DNA from 4 places in the Pseudoalteromonas sp. PAR1 genome. Region 1 is predicted to be linked to each of the others. Evidence: predicted binding sites of a transcription regulator. Region 1 holds the regulator's gene; each other region holds the start of a gene.
What was found. Region 1 encodes LexA, which represses DNA repair genes until DNA is damaged. Its sites were predicted from a motif close to TACTGTATNNNNATACAGTA; they were not measured.

Region 1 (3,205 bases):
CTTTTGCAGGATGATGGTCATGATGCGCATGCTCAGTGGCTTGTTCATTAATAACGTTGCTCATTCTTTCGCCTCCGTTGCTGCATCGATAGCTGCTTGAATTTGACTTGGTTGAATCACATCGCCTGTGTCGTTACCCCATGCATTTCGCTTATATGTGATAACCGCAGCAAGTTGCTTAATTGAAAGCTGTTTATCAAATGCTTGCATCGCTGTACCCGGCTTACCATGTAATACGATGTCGATGTGGTCTTTTACATCTCCAAGCACAATTGGACTCCCCTTAAGAGCTGGAAAAACTCCCGGCAAGCCCATTCCTGTAGGCTGATGACAAGCCGCACAACTTGCCATATAAACTTGCTCCCCAAGAACCATTAATTCTTCTTTCGGTAGTGTTTGATCTAATAAAGCCGCATCAGCTGCTGCAGCATTGGCCTTTTCTTGCTTAGCTTCTGCTAGCCAGTTAGCAAATTCGTCTTCAGGCAACGCTTGCACAACAACAGGCATGAAACCATGATCTTTACCACACAACTCAGCACACTGACCCCGGTAGATGCCTGGCTCATTTATGCGTGTCCATGCCTCATTGATAAAGCCCGGGTTTGCATCTTTTTTAACCGCAAAGTCAGGCACCCACCATGAGTGAATAACATCATCTGAGGTCATTAGAAAACGAACTTTTTTATTAATAGGAAGTACTAAAGGCTTATCAACCTCAAGTAAGTAATGTTCTGTTTTGTCAGCTTGGTTATCTATTTGGTCTTTTGGAGTAGATAGAATTGAGTAATAAGCAATTTCCTCGCCCATGTACTCGTAATGCCATTTCCACTGTGAGCCCGTTACTTTAATTGTAATATCGGCTTTAGAAGCATCTTCCATCGCTATCAGTGTTTTTGTAGCTGGAATTGCCATGGCGATTAAGATCACAAATGGTATGGCAGTCCAAAGAATTTCAACCTTGGTACTTTCGTGGAATTGTGCAGGCTTGGCTCCTTTCGACTTTCGATGGTGGATCAAAGCCCAAAACATCACCGCAAAAACGATGATGCCTATCACACAACAGATAATAAATATCGTCATGTGTAATTCATAAACACTATTACTTATATCAGTCACCCCTTTACGCATATTAAATTGGCTATTTGCCAATGCTAACTGCACAGGTGCGAGTAATATAAGCCACAAGGCATAACGCAGTTTACCCATGTGACGGCTCCTTTTAATGCTATTGCAAGACGCAAAGCGAAAAGGCGATACAACAAGGTGCCCATTCGTTTTTTTTATTGTTCAGAGCGACTACGTATCATTTTGACCCAGCGATGATACCAACCCTATGTTTAACACCTAGCACATTTGAGTGTATTTTTATTAATCAGGTGTTAATACACTGTATTAACCAATTAGTTAAAAAATGAGCAATAAGCAAGTTTTAGTAGTAATAAATGTTTATTTTGGTGCAAAAATAACAACTATAATCAGCGCGTTATTTTAAAATGAGAGGCAGAGTGAGAGTAAAAAAAGAGTGAAAAACTGCGCCATATAAGGCTTTATACAAAGAGTAAGGGTTTACAAATCGATGCTAAATAATAAAAAACAAGCAACGCACCAAATTACAGCAATTTGGTGCACTATTTTAGAAACAGTTACATCCAGTCGGCATTACGAATAACACCCACCGCTAACCCTTCAATATTGAAAGATTCATGCTCAAGATCAACTTCAATTGGCGAAAATTCTTCGTTTTCAGCATGTAAAAATACTTTACGCCCAGCTTTTTCAAGACGCTTAACAGTTACATCTTCATCAACACGAGCAACAACAACCTGACCATTTTCAGCAACTTGCGTTCTATGTACTGCGAGTAAATCACCATCCATGATGCCAATGTCTTTCATACTCATACCATTTACACGCAGTAAAAAGTCAGCCGCAGGTTTAAATAGTGAAGGATCAACCTGACAATGACTTTCAACATGTTCTTGCGCCAAAATGGGCTCACCCGCTGCAACTCGTCCAATTAAAGGTAAACCTAATTGCTCAGGTTCGTCTTCTTCAATTAATTGAATACCACGACTCGCCCCAGGCTTCATTTTGATCATGCCTTTTTTTGCCAGTGCTTTTAGATGCTCTTCGGCAGCATTGGCACTTTTAAAACCCAATGTTTGAGCTATTTCAGCACGCGTAGGTGGCATGCCTGTATCTTTAATAAAGACTTTAATTAGTTCTAAAATTTGCGATTGGCGTTTTGTTAATGGGCGCATACAACTGGTTTTCCATACAGTACATTTAACTGTGAGTATATACAGTTATCTGAAAATCGCAAATTTAAATTAACGCCATCATATTGCTACAAAACTAACATTGAACCAGGTATAAAGATGCCATAAGGTATTATTTTTAATTTGCAGGCAAGGAAATACAATGAGTATTTGGCATCAACCAATCACACTAGAGCTTTGTAAAAGTTTAGAGCAAGGGATCACCGGGCAAGGTACTTTAATGAAAACCATGGGCATTGAGGTGACTGAAATTGGTGATGATTATTTAGTGGCGACTATGCCTGCCATTCCTGAGCATCATAACCCTATGGGCATGGTACATGGCGGAGCGAACGTCGTGTTAGCAGAGACAGTGGCAAGCTATGCGGCTAACTTTGTGGTTGATTTCAATAAATTTTATGCTGTTGGCCAAGAAATTAATGCCAACCATATGAAAGCATCTCGTAAGGGTGTATTAACGGCCACAGCAAAGCCTCTTCATTTAGGTAAGCGCACTTCAGTGTGGGATATTAAAATTACCAATGCCGCAGGAGAGCTTTGCTGCGTATCAAGAATGACCGCAGCTGTTGTAGAGCGCTAAGCTCAGGCTATTTTTCGACTGGATAAATCGTAATTTCAACCCCTGCGCCAATCGCTGAAATACGCAACAAGGTATCAGCATGCAGGGCTTGATTAAAACATTTTGGTGAAACGCCTGATTCAAAGCCAATATCAAATGTACGTTTAGAGCACGACAACCACTGCTTAAGAGCATTTCGTGAACACGATTCAATTAATTCACACAACTGATTAATCGCTTTGTCTGGTGTACTGATATCAGCAGCAGCCTCAATACGCGCTAGTTGACGGTATTCATCTTGGTCGTAATGTAAAACCATGGCATTTTTCTTTAAATCAGCAACAAGTGCACTAATATCGTGCTTTGA
Region 2 (3,205 bases), on a different contig from region 1:
TTCATCTTCAGGGAGTTCATATTGACCGCAAGCACTAATAAGCTCTTCTAAGTTTTCTACCCGGGCACGGCCTTTTTCACCTTTTTCAGCTTGATACATTGCCATTAACCCAGAGGTTTGAATGGCGTATTTCGCTTGTTCTTCTAAAGTGAGATCGCTGATCTTATCTTCGATATGCTCAACAAGCTCTAAGAATTTAGTGACGGCACTCGCTGCACGGCCAGATAAATGCTGCTGCTCGATAATAGCTTTTGCGGCATACCAAAGTGGCAATGATTCATTTCGCGCGCAATCACGAATATGGCTTAGTGTTTTATCACCTATGCCACGGGCTGGGGTGTTAATAACGCGCTCGAAAGCTGCATCATCTTGACGGTTACCCACTAAACGTAGATACGAAAGTGCATCTTTGATCTCTTGACGTTCGAAGAAGCGCATACCGCCGTAAATACGGTATTTTAAACCTTCTTGTAGCATTGCTTCCTCGAGTACACGAGATTGCGCATTGTTACGGTATAAAATCGCGGCATCTTGTAATGCATTACCTGCATTTAGCCAGCTACGCAGTTTGCTGCTGACAAAGCGCGCTTCGTCTAATTCATTAAACGCAGCGTAAACAGAAATAGGCTCACCATCATTGCCGTCTGTCCAAAGGCTTTTGCCCATGCGTTCAGCATTGTTTTTGATCAGCGCATTTGAGGCTTTCAAGATGGTTGCCGTTGAGCGGTAATTTTGTTCAAGGCGAATGGTTTCGGCTTCGAAGTCAGTTAAAAAGCGTTTGATATTTTCAATTTTTGCGCCACGCCAGCCATAGATACTTTGGTCATCATCACCCACAATCATAATACTGTTCGTATTACCCGCGAGTAGTTTTAACCAAGCGTATTGGATTGTATTAGTATCCTGAAACTCGTCTACTAGCATGTGAGCAAAACGCTGTTGATAGTGACGTAAAAGTGTTGGGTGGTTCTTAAGTACTTCGTAGCAGCGCAGCAGAATTTCGGCAAAGTCGACCAAACCTGCGCGGTCACAAGCCTCTTGATATGCAGCGTAGACTTTCAACATCATCTGCTCATTAATATCGTAGGCTTGAATGTCTTTAGGACGTAGACCTTCATCTTTTTTCGCGCTGATATACCAACCAAATTGTTTTGCTGGCCACTTTTTATCATCGATGTTCATCGCTTTAAGCAAGCGTTTGATCATACGTTGTTGATCGTCAGAATCTAAGATTTGAAAGCTTTCAGGCAAGTTCGCTTCACGGTGATGGGCGCGTAAAATGCGGTGAGATAAGCCATGGAAAGTGCCAATCCACATACCGCCAACCGGTGCTTTTAAGGTTTCTTCTACACGGGTGCGCATTTCTTTCGCGGCTTTGTTAGTGAAGGTTACCGCAAAGATGCTGTATGCAGAAGCTTGCTCAACTTGCATGAGCCATGCGATGCGATGAACAAGTACTCGAGTTTTACCAGAACCTGCACCTGCAAGTACTAGCATGTTTTGCAATGGGGCTGCGACTGCATCCCGTTGTTTATCATTTAAGCCATCGAGTAATTCAGAAACGTCCATCGTTACGCCTTTTCAATCTATAATGGGTGGAGTATAACAGGTGTTTATGCAAGGCTAAATAAAATACTGTTTTTATAAACAGCTATTTTGGCAAGTCATTAAAATTACGAAAGGATACCTATCCGCAATAATACTTAATCATTTTGAGGGATTAAACCTGTCGCTACCTGCGTTAAAAATTTCTCATTTAGAACAACTAAATAACGAAATTTTTGCCTTGTTATCAACGAGGTTTTATTGCCTCAAAATAGATCACTTAATTAAGCGAATAGGTATGAAAATTGTGAATTTGACCGATTTTTAGCAAAAAGAACTAAAATCAAAATAACGCTACTTTTTAACACTTTGATTTGTAAGTCATAATAAGTTGGCATAAAGTGTGTTTATAAAAAGTATAATCATTAAAAACTACAGAGGTTAGTATGGCAGAGCAAGGTTCTGGCGGTAATGTAATCGCAGCAATATGTAATATCTTTTTTCCTGGTTTAGGACAATTGGTACAAGGTCGTTTAATGGCGGCTATTGCATTCTTTTTAGCATGGGTGATTAGTGGTGCACTAATATATGTTGCAGTAGGTTTTATTTTACTGCCAATCGTATACCTATGGGCGATTATTGATGCTGCGCGCTTCAAATCGCGACTCTAGCTATTTTAAATAGCATAAATACGAGCGCCCGCATGGGCGCTCGTGTTGTTTTAACCTTACAAAACTCGCCACGTCTAGCTGCAAACGGTATAATTAGCACATAACGTATTACGAGTACCCTTCATGGAATATCAATTTATCCGCGACCCAATTAGCGGTTTACGCATTAAAATTTCCTCTGAACATGCCGTCATAGGCCGTTGGCTAAACGAAGAAGTCGGTAAAGAAAAAATCGCGATGGTGCAAGCGTTGATCTCTGCGGTTAAGAGCAGCAATGAGCCATTAACTTTACAAGGTCAAGAAATTGATTTGATCTTAAGTAAAGATGAAGCGTTATTCGAAGCACATGCATTACATCAAGACAACGAAGACCTAGTTGCCTATCAAGATGATGATTTAATGCTTGAAGAAGAAGGCCTCTGCAGTGGCTGCGGCTTTGAAGACTTTGTTGATTTAATTGAATCTTGGCAAGAGTTTACACAAGGCCGATAAGCAGAAACAAGTTCTGCTTATCGGTTGCCAATTTATTGCTCACTCACTGATTTAACAGCGGCTAGTAATAAATCTTCTGTTAAGCGTACTTTGTAATTTGGGTTAGCGTATTGAAAATGAACTAACCCATTTGTGTCTATCACGAATACTGCGGGTACTGGTAGCGCGACTTTCGCCTCACCCTCTAACGAGACAAAGTTAACCCCAAGCTTATTACGGTAAATCTTTGCTGTTTTGTCATCTAAATAAAACGCTAGACCTAACGTTTGCGCCAAAGTGAGGCTGTCGTCAGAAAGCAATTGATAGCTAGGAGCTGTAATTTTTGTTTCAGCGAGTTTTTCAGGGCTGTCTGGTGAAACGGCAATTAATTGCGCGTTTAAATTTGCTAATTTTTTCTCAATTTTTTGTACGCTGGCCAATTGCTTTGAACAATATGGGCACCAACCGCCACGATAAACAATCAGCACGGTAGTTTTTTCTTTAAAGCGCTCAGCTAG
Region 3 (3,205 bases), on a different contig from region 1:
TTATTGGTTAAACCATGAGTTCACTTTCCATTTTCCAGAGGTTTTCAAATATGCAAGGGGCTATGACAAAGCTTTAAATCGATTGCGGGCATCTTTGTAGTCATAGTGGGCATGTTCTGAGCCACGATGATACAAATCATCCAGGTAAGTTTGTTCCTGCGGCAACTCGTCTTCGCTGATTTCGCGCCACCAATGTTTGTTGGCACCTTTAACACCGTCATGCCAGCGGTAACCACGCTCTTTTAAATAGTCCTTTACGTCAAACGGCGCACCAAACGCACGAACTAACACAGTTCGCCTGCCTGCTTCAGACAACAAGTTTGCAACGGACTCGGGCAACAAATGAAACAACCAGGCCATCGCCAAACAATCGGTTGCAGCTCGGTGTCCTTCATAGAACCAACCTAAGCGAAGCAGCAGGTACTCAAGCTTTCGACTTTCAAAACCCAGCGCCTTCCAATCTATTCCACTGGCTGAACAGGCCCAAGATAGATGGCCTAGTGCGGCAAACCGCTTTTCGAAGAAAGGACGATCAAATTGAGCATTGTGTGCGACCACCAGCGGATCATCGGATAACCAACTCTCTACCAGTGCATCATCAATGCGCTGGCCTTGAACCATATCATCGGTAATACCGGTTAACTCGGTAATCAGCTCGGGGATTGGCTTGCCGGGATCTTCATACAGGCTGATCACATCAACAATCGACACAATCCGCTGAGCAGAGGGGCTGTAAAGCACCTTAACCATACCAAGCTCAATAATGGACTCATCATCGGAAGACAGTCCGGTTGTCTCTGTATCGAGCAGCACCATTGGCTGTTCATCACCGACCATAGGAGAAAGTTCAAGTGGCCAAGTCTGCGGCTCACGCGTTAATGGAATGCGCTCCAGCAATCTAAAATCTTCTGGTCTTTCTGGGATATCCGCGAGGCGATCTAGCGGAAATGGCGCAGGGGCTCTTGTCATTGATGGTTCCTCTTCACTTCTATTGTTCGCTTTAGGTGATTTCACTGTGCCACAGGTTTTTCTAAATGCACCTTGGATACCTAAGCGTTTTTTTAATCTTTCTACTGGGTGAACCCATGTATGAAGGCTTTGGCTAAGCCTTTCAGAAAGCCTTAGCTAAACCGTTTAGGTAACCCTTACCGATACCCTTTACGTATGGCTTAGCCAACCCCTTTTCAAACGGTTGCAAAAGGCTTGAACTGAGTTCGACTGAGCATTTTAATGGTGCTCCTAACTTCGCTTTAAGCCAGTAAATTCAATACGAAGCAGAATTTTACTAACTGTTTTTAAACCCTTTGCAAAGGGTTCAACAAGCCTTGTCTGACGGTTACTTGACCCATGCGTCAACCAGTAGCAGTAACAGGATCAGTAACAGAAACAAGAGCAGTAGGCAGAAGCAGTATTGTCCAAGCCTTGCAGGCTTTGACGAGGGCGAGCAAACCCACATCTAGTTTTTCAACACAAAAAAATCACCGACAACACAGCGTCTTACTCGAACGACTACAGTTTTACCTACAATTTTACTTGTAGAAATCAGCATAGCATTAGATACTGTATATACAAACAGTATTAATTGTGATTTTTCGAGGTTCGTCATGAGTGTCTCGCTGATAGGCCGTAGCGGCGCACTTGCCTTCATCAAAGCCAAGCGCCTTCGTATTCCATTGTTTATGGAACGTGTTTCTGCTGGTTTTCCCTCACCAGCGCAGGATTATGTTGAGCAAACGCTCGACCTCAACGAGCTGTGCATCAAGCGACCGGCTGCAACGTTCTTTGTGCGTGTTGAAGGTGATTCAATGATTGATGCCGGGATTCACCCAGATGATATTTTGGTGGTTGATCGCTCTGTCCAAGCCGAACACGGTGACATTGTCATCGCGGGTATCCATGGTGAACTCACGGTAAAGGAGCTTCAACTAAGGCCGTGCGTCAAGCTGATCCCAAGAAACCCGGCGTATGAGCCCATCCATATTCCTGAAGGAACAGAGTTGGAGATATTTGGTGTGGTCACCAATGTGGTGCGAAACATGCGCCGTAAGTCGTGACTATCCCATGCCTGTATTTGCCTTGGTGGACTGCAACAACTTTTACGCCAGTTGTGAGAAGCTGTTTCGTCCTGATTTAAAAGATACGCCGGTTGTGGTGCTGTCCAATAACGACGGCTGCGTGGTTGCACGATCACGTGAAGCTAAGTTACTCGGTATTAAAATGGGCGTACCCGTCTTTCAGATCAAAGCTGAAATGCAGCGCCATGGCATTCTGGCATTCTCGTCTAACTATGCGCTGTATGCGGATTTAAGCAGTCGAGTGATGCGCACTTTGGAGGAGATGGCACCACGAGTAGAGGTTTACTCCATTGACGAAGCGTTTTTGGACTTAACCGGTATTGAGTCTGCCATATCTCTTGTCGAGTTCGGACAACAATTGCGAGAGCGCATAGGCCACTGGATTGGGATCACCGTCTGTGTAGGCATTGCACCGACAAAAACACTCGCCAAACTGGCAAACCATGCCGCCAAAAAGTATCCAGCCACTCAGGGCGTTGTAGACCTGACCAATCCAGATCGGCAACGTCGATTGCTCGCATTAGTCCCGGTTGATGATGTTTGGGGCGTTGGTAGACGGCTTTCTAAGCGTTTAAATGCGTTGGGTATCACCACAGCCTTAGACCTAGCCAATGCCTCTCCTAGAGCCATCAGAGACCAGTTTTCGGTGGTTTTAGAAAGAACCGTCAGAGAGCTCAATGGTGAGTCGTGCATTGAACTTGAAGAGATCCCGCCAACCAAGAAGCAAATCGTCTGTAGCCGTTCATTTGGCGCAAAAGTAACGCAATTTGAATTGTTACGTGAGGCCGTATGTGAATACGCAACCCGCGCCACTGAGAAACTACGCAAAGAACAGCAGCAAGCCAAAGTGCTGACCGTGTTTATACGTACCAGCCCCTTTAAGGACAACGAGCCGCAATACAGCAACTCCGCATCGGGCGAGTTGTTGATACCCAGTTGCGACACGCGGGATTTTATAGAGCTGGCCAGTCACTTACTCAAGCGGATATGGAAGGATGGTTTTCGTTATGCCAAAGCGGGTGTCATGCTGTCTGACTTTTACGATCCTGGCATGTTTCAACCAGGACTATTCGATGACGTATCGACCCGCTCCAATAGCCAACAGTTAATGTCTGTATTGGACACCATTA
Region 4 (3,205 bases), on a different contig from region 1:
ATTAAGAAGTGGCTGAAGGATTAACTATGCCTTATTTATTGCTATTGCTCGTTTTTGTGATCAGTGTTTTCGGCGTGAGCTCAGTAAGCCATGCTGAGCCATTTATTTTGCCACGTACTAATACTGTGTTACTTAAAGATAAACATACCGAAAACGAATACCCCATTACAATTAAACTGCCACGCAGCTACCAAAAACAAAACCAGAAGCGCTACCCCGTTGTTTACCTGTTAGATGCAAACTACAGTTTGCCAATTGCCTCTGGCGTCAGTCGCTTAATGATGAATTCGGGGGCGATGGAAGAGGTGATTATCGTCGCAGTAGGGTATCAAAAAGGTTTGCCGGGGCTTAATAGCCGTATTTATGACTATACGCCATTTGAAGATAAAAATTGGCAACGTAAAACTGGCGGAGCAAGCCAGTATCTAAACTTTCTAAAACAATCTGTATTGCCATATATTAAGGCTCACTATAGAACAACCCAAAAAAGTACGTTAGTCGGTAACTCGCTGGGTGGTTTATTTGCTTCCTTTACCTTATTCACTGAGCCTTCGCTTTTTTCAAATTATATTATCGGCAGTCCTTCAGTGTGGTTTAAAGAAAACTCAATATTAGCTATGGCTGTAAAACCAGCTGCCAACACAACAAAAGTTTACATCGCAGTGGGAGAACTTGAAGAAAGTGAAGGTGAAAAAATGGTGTCGGGCGCAAGGCAATTAGCAGCTAAAATTAATAAACAAAGCGGCGCGCTTGTTACAACAAATTTATTTGTTATTCCTCAGGCACGCCATGCAACCGCATTCCCAACAACGATTACCCAAGCCCTAGACTGGATTTACCAGACCAATACCAACCCGCAATAATACTTAATTAAGCGGATTGGTATAAGAGCAATTAAAGAGCGTGACACTTTTTATATTTTTTACCGCTACCACAAGGGCACTCGTCATTACGGCCAATTTTAATATCTGCAACTGGCGTTATATCACCATCTAGGTAACGCCATAGGCCATCTTCTTTAATAAAACGCGACTTTTCGTGTAACTCACAATATAAGCTTTGGTAAAAGTAATTTGCTTTAAATTCTACAAAACCTTCTTGATCATTATGTTCTGTATCTAAAACACTTAGCTTGGTAAAACGGCAGCTATTAGCAAAATCTTTAATTTCGCGAACCGGGTTTGCGGCTTGTTGGCTTTGTGCATAGGTGCTAAATACATATTTTGCATCTTTCAGCGCGTATGCACTAAAACGAGAACGCATAAGTTGCTCTGGCGTATTAGCTTGGCTTGCACCTGTATGAAAAGGTTGGCAGCAAAGCTCGTAAGTCGATTCGCTGCCACAAGGACAAAGGGGGTGTGTGAGTGATGTCATAACAACTTACCTAAAACTATAAATTGTTATTTTAACAAGCCTATTGTGGCTGCGGTACTAAATTGTTTAATTGAGCGCTTTTTGTAAAGCAATAAAACTTAGCAGATGCCTGCTCAAGGTTTAAGTTCATCGAATCAAGTTGATGATTGTTTACAATATCTGTCCATGTGATCACAGCAGCAAAGTTACCGTTATGTAATGCTGAGCTAAGTACGTACTCAAGGTTTACTAAATGCTTTTGTCTGATCACAAGTAGTTTGCTGGTATCAATTGAACACGAATCTAATAATGCTTTGCTAGGAACATGATCAGGGGCAATTAATAGTGTCCATGCATTTTGGCTATTGTAATGATGCAATACTTTTAATAGCTCAAAGGTTGCTGATATTTCGTCTTCAATTTGAATTAAATTAACAGACGCTTTGTCGTTATCTTGTTGGTAGCTTTTAACTGTTCTTAAGGTAATTGGCTGTAACATAACTTTCACTCACTGGTTGTTTATACAGTATGTGTATACAGTAGTTTATACAGTGTTTTTGCGCAAGTACTTTTTTGCTATTTTTTAACCAATCATTCAGTTTTATGTTAATTAAATTCATTTAGTTCTTATTAAACAATGGGTTACTTTTTTGTTTTGGAAGGTCAAAAAGGTGAAAAATTTATCATTAAAATTATACAGTATTCTATACAGTACTGTATGAGCTACTATATTTTGCTTCTATACAGGTGTTTTGCATAAAAAAGCCGGTTTAAAAACCGGCTCTTTATCTTTGCAATTTTGCTATTTATCTAAATAGGTATTTAAAAACTCAAGATATGCGTTTGAGGCTTTAATGCGGTTTTCCTTTTTAGTAAAACCATGGCCTTCATCATCGAATAATACATATTCGACAGGCACATCATTTGCCTTTACAGCGGCAACGAGCTCATCGCTTTCAACTTGTAAAACGCGTGGGTCATTAGCACCTTGAATCACCATTAATGGCTTAGTGATGTTTTTAGCATGAAATAGTGGCGAAATTGCACGGTGACGCTCACTGTCTGTAGCGGGGTCGCCCATTTCATCGTACAGTGCCTTTTTAAAGCTTTCCCACCATGGTGGAATCGAGTTTAAGGTTCTAACCCAGTTTGTTACACCAAAGATATTAATGCCTACTTTGAATTCTTCAGGTTCAAAGGCAAGTGCTGCGGCGGTCATAAAGCCACCGTAGCTGCCCCCCATGATACCAATTTTATCGGCATCGACCCAATCTAGGCTTTGCAGGTGTTTTTTACCGTAAACAATATCTTGTAAATCATCAGTGCCATGTTTTTTATCATCTAAATGGAAGAAGGTTTTACCATAGCCTGAGCTGCCTCGGTTATTAACCGCAAAAATGGCATAACCATGATTGACTAGATGTTGCTGCATCGCACTATATCCAGTACGGCTTTGTCCACCAGGGCCGCCATGCACCCAAACTAAAGCAGGTACTTTATTGTTGCTGTTGGCTTGCTTAGGTTTATATAAAACCCCCGGGATTTCTAAGCCATCGAAGCTCTTAAAGCGCACAATTGTGCTCTCAACTAAGTCACTTTGATTAATTGCATCACTTAATGTGTTAGTTAATTGTTTAGCTTTCGGCTCACCGACTTGCCACACAAATAAATTGCTTGGCGAGGTGTCTGAATTTAAATAAAACGCCATAGTTTTTTCATCAGCTGAAAAATTAACACCACGTAAGTTACCTGCAGGCAACGATGGCATAGCAATACCTTTACCTGTGGTGGTATCGATTATCGACACCTTAGTGCTGGCGTCGGCATTAACACCACTTACTTGATAACGGCC

Region 2: uvrD (DNA helicase II) is a predicted target of LexA. The motif match lies at 1,634-1,653, and genes of this name have one in related genera.
Region 3: umuD (translesion error-prone DNA polymerase V autoproteolytic subunit) is a predicted target of LexA. The motif match lies at 1,559-1,578, and genes of this name have one in related genera.
Region 4: QL229_RS09195 (SulA-like leucine-rich domain-containing protein) is a predicted target of LexA. The motif match lies at 1,876-1,895, and genes of this name have one in related genera.

What each region holds. Positions count from the first base shown of each region.
Region 1 covers NZ_CAMZMY010000030.1:32,748-35,952, reverse strand. The annotation lists gene ctaD (cytochrome c oxidase subunit I) at 1-64, opposite strand, end outside; gene coxB (cytochrome c oxidase subunit II) at 61-1,206, opposite strand; gene lexA (transcriptional repressor LexA) at 1,644-2,261, opposite strand; gene QL229_RS18660 (PaaI family thioesterase) at 2,422-2,859, shown strand; gene QL229_RS18655 (hypothetical protein) at 2,867-3,205, opposite strand, start outside.
Region 2 covers NZ_CAMZMY010000043.1:3,314-6,518, reverse strand. The annotation lists gene uvrD (DNA helicase II) at 1-1,569, opposite strand, end outside; gene QL229_RS20330 (hypothetical protein) at 1,992-2,216, shown strand; gene QL229_RS20325 (YacL family protein) at 2,340-2,708, shown strand; gene QL229_RS20320 (peroxiredoxin-like family protein) at 2,741-3,205, opposite strand, start outside.
Region 3 covers NZ_CAMZMY010000001.1:68,623-71,827, forward strand. The annotation lists gene QL229_RS00305 (3'-5' exonuclease) at 61-969, opposite strand; gene umuD (translesion error-prone DNA polymerase V autoproteolytic subunit) at 1,605-2,054, shown strand; gene umuC (translesion error-prone DNA polymerase V subunit UmuC) at 2,062-3,205, shown strand, end outside.
Region 4 covers NZ_CAMZMY010000009.1:24,956-28,160, forward strand. The annotation lists gene QL229_RS09180 (alpha/beta hydrolase) at 1-24, shown strand, start outside; gene QL229_RS09185 (alpha/beta hydrolase-fold protein) at 27-863, shown strand; gene QL229_RS09190 (YchJ family protein) at 895-1,374, opposite strand; gene QL229_RS09195 (SulA-like leucine-rich domain-containing protein) at 1,415-1,852, opposite strand; gene QL229_RS09200 (S9 family peptidase) at 2,156-3,205, opposite strand, start outside.